3 regions of the Streptomyces sp. NPDC012835 genome follow, and region 3 is predicted to be linked to each of the others. Evidence: riboswitches for the same ligand, from Rfam matches in the RefSeq annotation. Region 3 holds a riboswitch; each other region holds the start of a gene.
What was found. A riboswitch is a leader RNA that binds a small molecule or an ion and turns the genes downstream of it on or off. The one in region 3 is predicted to bind cobalamin.

Region 1 (2,251 bases), on a different contig from region 3:
ACAGCGTCCGCGCGGCCCAGAAGTCCCGTGGCGAGGACGGCGGATCCGCCGAGGCCGAGGTCACCCACCTCACGGACCGCGAGCGGGGGCCGGCCAAGAAGGCGGCGGCGAAGAAGACCCCCGCGAAGAAGACGGCGTCCGCCAAGCGCACGGCGGGCAAGACCGCCGCCAAGTCCACCGGGAAGACGGCTGCGGCCAAGAAGAACACCACGTCGAAGAAGGCCCCCACCACCCGCGCCAAACGCGCCTCCGCCTGAGCCGAAATACCTGTTCACGGCCACCCCGTCGAAGCTGGTAAGGTTTCCCACGTCGCCAGGCAAGACGGCGAAGCGCCCCCGTAGCTCAGGGGATAGAGCAACGGCCTCCGGAGCCGTGTGCGCAGGTTCGAATCCTGCCGGGGGCACCTTGTATGAGGTGCCCAAAGACCCCGTCACCAGCGGAAACGCTGAGGCCGGGGTCTTCGCGTATGCGCGGGCGGGTGTGGCCGCGAGTGACCGCGCGCCAGGTTCCGCGGGCGGGCGCGGGCGCGGCCCTGGAGCGCCGACGCGGGCGCGGCGCCGTCAACTCGGCTGCGGCGGCGAGAACTTGCGGCAGGGCCCGGCGCCCACGTCCGTCATCCACAGTCCGGCCGGGGGAGACGCCGGGTCCTCCGACAGAGGGGCCCGCGTTCGGCCACGCCTCCGACGGGCGGCGGCCGGAGGCGCCCGGCAACCCGGATCACCTGTGGAAACAGGCTCGGCGGGGGTGTTTTTCGGCTGTGATAGCTTGCCGAGGCCAGTCGAACCCATGTACGTGGGTCAGGGAATCCGGTGGGAATCCGGAGCTGACGCGCAGCGGTGAGGGTGACGGGCGTGGCATCGGCCACTGGGCGGCAGCCGTCCGGGAAGGCGTCGCGTCCGGGGGAACCCGAGTCCGAAGACCTGCTGGCCACCCCCGTCCTTTCAGGTGGCGGGGGAGCACCGTACGAACGGGCTCCGCGCATGGGCCCTCGAACGCAGAGGAACCACCGTGCCGATCGCGCGCCCGCTCCGTCCCGTCGCTCTCAGCGCCCTGCTCCTCGCCGGAGCCCTGTCCCTGACCGCCTGCGGGGGAGGCGGTCAGGGACAGGGCGAAGCGGCGGCCACGGGGAAGGGCGCCAAGGGCGAGGCGGCCGGGTATCCGCGTACCGTCGAGAACTGCGGACAGCAGGTACGGATCGACGCGCCGCCCAGCCGTGCCGTCTCGCTCAACCAGGGCACGACGGAGATCATGCTCTCCCTCGGCCTGGCGGACCGTATGGCCGGGACCGCCACCTGGACCGACCCGCTGATGAAGGGGCTGGAGAAGGCCAACGCCGAGGTCCCCAGGATCGCGGAGAACAACCCCTCCTTCGAGAAGGTCCTCGACACCGAGCCCGACTTCGTCGCCTCCTCGTTCCTGTCCACGCTGGGCAAGGGCGGCGTGGCCACCCGGGAGCAGTTCGAGAAGCTCGGGGTGCCCACGTACATCTCGCCCGCCGACTGCACCAAGAACGACAAGACCGTGGGCACCGACGGCGCCCGGTCCACCCCGCTGGCCATGGAGAGCATCTACGGCGAGGTACGGGACCTGGCCGAGGTCTTCGGCGTCGAGGAGCGCGGCGAGAAGGTCGTCGCCGGTCTTGAGGCCCGGATGGCGAAGGCGACGGCGGGGCTGGACGCGGCGAAGACCGGGAAGGTCACCCTGCTCTACTGGTTCGCCAACTCCGACTCCCCGTACATGGCCGGCTGCTGCGGCGCCCCCGGCATCATCACCGACGCCGTCGGCGCGAAGAACGTCTTCGACGACACCCACGACGAGTGGCCGCAGATCAACTGGGAGACGGTGGCCGACCGCGACCCCGACTTCCTGGTGATCGGCGACCTCACGCGCAAGTCGCAGACCGCGGAGACGGCCGCCAAGAAGATCGAGTTCCTGGAGTCCAATCCGGTCACCAAGGAGATGGACGCGGTCAGGAACAAGCGGTACGTGCTGCTCAGCGGCCAGGCCATGAACCCGAGCATCCGCACGGTCGAAGGCGTCGAGAAGGTCGCCGCCGCCCTGCGCTCGTACGTGCCCGCGAAGTGACCGCCCAGCGGGAGCGGGAGCGGGACGCCGTCCTGGACCCCGGCGCCGGTACGGCCGTGACCGGCGTGCCCGCGCGCGGCCTGCGGAGCCTGTGGGGGCCGGGGAGCCCGCGCGCGCTGCTCCTGTGCTTCGGCGGGCTCGCCGCGCTGGTCGCCTCCGTCGCGGT
Region 2 (2,251 bases), on a different contig from region 3:
GATCACCGCGTCGTGGCCGGCCCGCAGCTCCTCCAGGCACTCCAGTACGGTGCCGAGCAGCGCCTCGCGCCGGCCCCCGTGGTAGTCGGTCGCGCTCAGTTCCCCGACGGGCCGACCCATCAGCACCACCTGGCTGCTGCGGTCGCCGCCCGGCTTGAGGAGGACGGGGTTCATCAGCGCGGTCGGCTCCACCCGCGCGGCCTGCGCCTGCATCGCCTGGGCGCGCCCGATCTCGGCGCCCTCACGCGTCACGAACGAGTTCAGGGACATGTTCTGCCCCTTGAACGGCGCCACCTTCAGCCCGCGTCGCGCCAGCCACCGGCAGATTCCCGCCGTGACGACGCTCTTGCCCGCGTCGGAGGTGGTCCCGGCTATCAGGAGACCACCGCCGCGCCCGCCCCGGCTCATCCGTTCCTCCTTCGCGCGGCCGACCGCCGCATGGCGCCGTACCCGATCCGGCCGGCCACACAGGCCGCCAGGGCCAGCGCGTTGACCCGGCGCGACAGGCGTACCGCGCGTTCGATGTCCCCGACCTCGACGGGCCGCCCGCCGCCGTTCAGCACCGGCCGGTGCTCGACCCGGCCGCCGTACGCGAGGGTGCCGCCCAGCCGTACCCCCAGCGCGCCCGCGAACGACGCCTCCACCGGGCCCGCGTTGGGGCTCGGGTGCCGCGCCGCGTCCTGCCGTACGGCCCGCAGCGCGCCGCGCGGATCGCCGCCCGCGACGATCGCGAGCGCGGTGGTCAGCCGGGCGCCCGGCCATCCGGCGGCGTCGTCGAGCCGCGCGGAGGCCCAGCCGAAGCGGCGGTACCGCGCGCTCCTGTGCCCCACCATCGCGTCCAGCGTGTTCACGGCCCGGAACCCGGCCAGCCCGGCGGGACCCGCGACGGCGCCCCACACCAGCGCGCCCACGACGGCGTCCGAGGTGTTCTCGGCGACGGACTCCACGACGGCCCGCGCGATCTGAGCCGCGTCCAGCGCCTGCGGGTCCCGCCCGCACAGGTGCGGCAGCCGCTCCCTGGCCCCCTCGACGTCCCCGGCGGCCAGCGCCGCGCCGATCGCCCGCGCCTCGCGGCCCAGCGAGGTCCCGCCGACCACGGACCAGGTGGCGGCGGCGGTGAGGGCGGTGGCGACGGCGGGACGGTGGCGTACGGCACGGGCCGCCAGCGCGGCGGCCCCGGCGGCGCCACCGGCGCACACCGCCGTGTGCAGCGCGCCCCAGCCGCGGTGGTCGCGCCACAGGACGCGCTCGACGGCCCCGGCCGCCCGGCCGAACGCCGCGACCGGATGGCCCCGGCGGGGGTCGGCGAGGACCAGGTCGGCCAGCAGGCCGGCGGTGGCACCGTAGGCGAAGACCCGCTCGGCGACGGCTGAGCCGCCGCCGCGCGCGGCGGCGGAAGCGCGGCCAGGCATGGCGAAATTGTCCTCACTCAGGGTCCGCGCCCCGGTTCGACGTGACGCGGCGGCAGGAGTTCCTGGCTTCCGGAGCGGCCACGCGGGTCGCTCGCGGTGACAGTGGCGGGACCGCGCCGGATTCGCACCGGCTTCCTCTTCTGCCGCCGTGTATGGCCCCGGCAGTCCACCACGCCGTCGAAAGACCCGTCAACTCCGCCTTGACCTGCGACGGGGCAGTGTGCCGAGCCCCACACGAGGTGGCGGGTCAGGCCACGATCAGATAGATCCCGTACGCCACGGCGGCCAGACAGAGTGCGAAGCAGACGCAGGCGCCCGCCGTGCGGACGGCCACGGCCGATCCGGTGGCGCCGGGCCCGGCGCCCCGCGCGCCGCTCTCGGCCGGCTGCCGCTCCGGCCTGGCGAGGGCCACGATGCCCAGGGTGAACAGGCCCACCAGGGCCACGGTGGTCACGAGACTGACGCCGAAGACGGAGCCGAGCGCCGCCCAGTCGATGTTCATGCGATGACTTCCTTCAGACCGTGGCGGTGCGCGCGGGCTCACCGGCGGGACCGGTGGGGGCGTGGATGGTGGCCGACAGATCCTGCGCGGACCCGGCGGGCGGCGGGGTGACGGCGACGACGGCGGTCGTCACGACATCCGTCACGTCGGGGGCCGCGGTGGCCGGGGACTCCGCGCCGTCGGTGACGTTCGTGTGGTCTATCGGCTGCCGCCGCGAGACGAGCCAGATCGCTCCCGATCCCGCGACGAGCAGGACGGCGACGGCCGCGATCCCCCAGGTGCCCTGACCGGTGAGGAACTCGGCGCCCGCGGCGACCAGTCCGGCGGCCGGCAGGGT
Region 3 (2,251 bases):
GTCCACCAACTCACCGAGATGCTGGGCGTCTCCCACATGACCGTACGCCGGGACATCGCCGCGCTGGAGGCACAGGGCCGCGCCGTCTCGGTGACCGGCGGGGTGCGGATCGCCGGCCGGCAGCTGCACCACGAACCCAGCAGGGTCGACAAGTCGATGATGGATCAGCCCGCCAAGCTGGCCATCACCCGCGAGGCGGGCGAGCTGCTGCGGGACCACACCACGGTGTACCTGGACGCCGGCACCACCTGTCAGGGCCTGGTGCCCCATCTGATGCGGCGGAAGGGAATGACCGTCGTCACCAACGACTTCACCACCGCCAACGCGCTGATCGGCAATCCCGACATCGAGGTGATCCACACCGGCGGGCGCACCGAGCACGCCAATCGCTCCACCGTGGGCCGGCTGGCGGCGCTGACCCTCCAGCAACTCGCCCTGGACATGGCCTTCATCTCCACCAGTTCCTGGGACGTCCGACGCGGGGTGACCACGCCGTCGGCGCCCAAGGTGGAGGTCAAACAGGCGGCGATGAGCAGCGCCTCCCGCTCGGTGCTGCTGGCGGGCAGCGCCAAGTACGACACCTTCGGCATGTACCGCGTCGCCGCCCTGACCGCGTTCGACACCGTGATCACCGACGACGCGCTCACCCCGGCCGTCCGTGAGGCGTTGCTCGCCGGGGGCGTCGAGCTGAAGGCGGCGCGCACGGAGGGCGTCTGAGGAGCGCCGGTGTCCGGCGTTGTCCGGTCACCGGCCCGACCCGGCAAACCCCGGACGCCCGAACAGGGGGCGATAAGGGGCCCGGGTCACGTTCCGGGATTCGGGCAGGAGTGCGCGCCCGCCGTCTCTGCCTCTAAGGTGGACGTGCAGCTGGTTCGCCCTGTCCGCCAGGCGGGGTGTCGCAAGAGGGAACCCGGTGGGAATCCGGGACTGCCCCGCAGCGGTGAGTGGGAACGACCGCCGTCATACAAGCACTGGATCCGACCGGTTCCGGGAAGCGACGGCCAGTAGGTGCCCCGTGCGCGACACGCGACACGGGACGGGCCCACGAGTCCGAAGACCTGCCCGTTGCCCGCGCGCGACCGATCGCGTGCGGATATCCCGGTGACCTCGTGGGCGGGTCGGCGTACATATCGAGCGGCACACGCGACGATACGCGTCGTGGGCCGCCCGGTCGGTCGTCCCTTCGCGTCCTCGGTCCCGTCCCCGGGATACCAGGACACGTCTCGCGAAGGAGAGTTCCGTGACAGCCGAGCCCGCGACCGCGGCAGCACAGGCCACCGTGTACGGCTACCCCCGCCAGGGTCAGAAGCGTGAGCTGAAGAAGGCCGTCGAGGGCTACTGGAAGGGCGAAGTCACCGCCGCCGCCCTCCGGGAGACCGCGGCGGACATCCGGCGCTCCAACTGGCGGCAGCTGGCCGACGCCGGCATCCATGAAGTGCCGTCCGGTGATTTCTCGTACTACGACCACGTTCTGGACACCAGCGTCATGGTCGGCGCCGTCCCCGAGCGGCACCGCGCGGCGGTCGCGGCCGACGCGCTGGACGGCTACTTCGCGATGGCCAGGGGAACCCGGGACACCGCCCCGCTGGAAATGACGAAGTGGTTCGACACGAACTACCACTATCTGGTGCCGGAGCTGAGCCCCGACACCGTCTTCACCGCCGACTCCGCCAAGCAGGTCGCCGAGGTCACGGAAGCCCTCTCCCTGGGACACTCCGCCCGCCCGGTCCTCGTCGGCCCCGTCACCTACCTGCTGCTGGCCAAGCCCGCTCCGGGCGTCCCGGCGGACTTCGAGCCGCTGACCCTGCTGGACCGGCTGCTGCCGGTGTACGCCGAGGTGCTCGCCGATCTGCGAGCGGCCGGCGCCGCGTGGGCGCAGCTCGACGAACCCGCGCTGGTGCAGGACCGCACCCCGGCCGAGCTGAACGCGGTCGCCCGCGCCTACCGCGACCTCGGCGGTGCGGCCGACCGGCCGAAGCTGCTGGTCGCCTCCTACTTCGACCGGCTCGGCGAGGCGCTGCCCGTCCTGGCCGAGGCGCCAATCGAGGGTCTGGCCCTCGACTTCACCGGCGCGGCCGCCGCCAACCTCGACGGCCTCGCGGCGGTCGGCGGAGTGCCCGGCAAACGGCTGGTCGCGGGCGTCGTGGACGGTCGCAACATCTGGATCAACGACCACGCGAAGTCCCTCGCCACCCTCGGCACGCTCCTCGGCCTCGCCGACCGCGTGGACGTCGCCGCGTCCTGCTCGCTG

Region 1: linked by a shared signal. The riboswitch ahead of ACFY6S_RS24535 (ABC transporter substrate-binding protein) and the one ahead of metE (5-methyltetrahydropteroyltriglutamate--homocysteine S-methyltransferase) in region 3 are both predicted to bind cobalamin.
Region 2: linked by a shared signal. The riboswitch ahead of ACFY6S_RS07740 (cobalamin biosynthesis protein) and the one ahead of metE (5-methyltetrahydropteroyltriglutamate--homocysteine S-methyltransferase) in region 3 are both predicted to bind cobalamin.

What each region holds. Positions count from the first base shown of each region.
Region 1 is NZ_JBIBBW010000006.1:231,535-233,785, forward strand. Features, by position in the region: gene ACFY6S_RS24525 (Ku protein) at 1-257, shown strand, start outside; tRNA gene ACFY6S_RS24530 (tRNA-Arg) at 332-403, shown strand; cobalamin riboswitch at 759-943, shown strand; gene ACFY6S_RS24535 (ABC transporter substrate-binding protein) at 1,009-2,085, shown strand; gene ACFY6S_RS24540 (FecCD family ABC transporter permease) at 2,166-2,251, shown strand, end outside.
Region 2 is NZ_JBIBBW010000002.1:51,256-53,506, reverse strand. Features, by position in the region: gene ACFY6S_RS07745 (cobyric acid synthase) at 1-408, opposite strand, end outside; gene ACFY6S_RS07740 (cobalamin biosynthesis protein) at 405-1,412, opposite strand; cobalamin riboswitch at 1,446-1,598, opposite strand; gene ACFY6S_RS07735 (hypothetical protein) at 1,660-1,914, opposite strand; gene ACFY6S_RS07730 (anion permease) at 1,928-2,251, opposite strand, start outside.
Region 3 is NZ_JBIBBW010000001.1:426,032-428,282, forward strand. Features, by position in the region: gene ACFY6S_RS01720 (DeoR/GlpR family DNA-binding transcription regulator) at 1-717, shown strand, start outside; cobalamin riboswitch at 852-1,081, shown strand; gene metE (5-methyltetrahydropteroyltriglutamate--homocysteine S-methyltransferase) at 1,241-2,251, shown strand, end outside.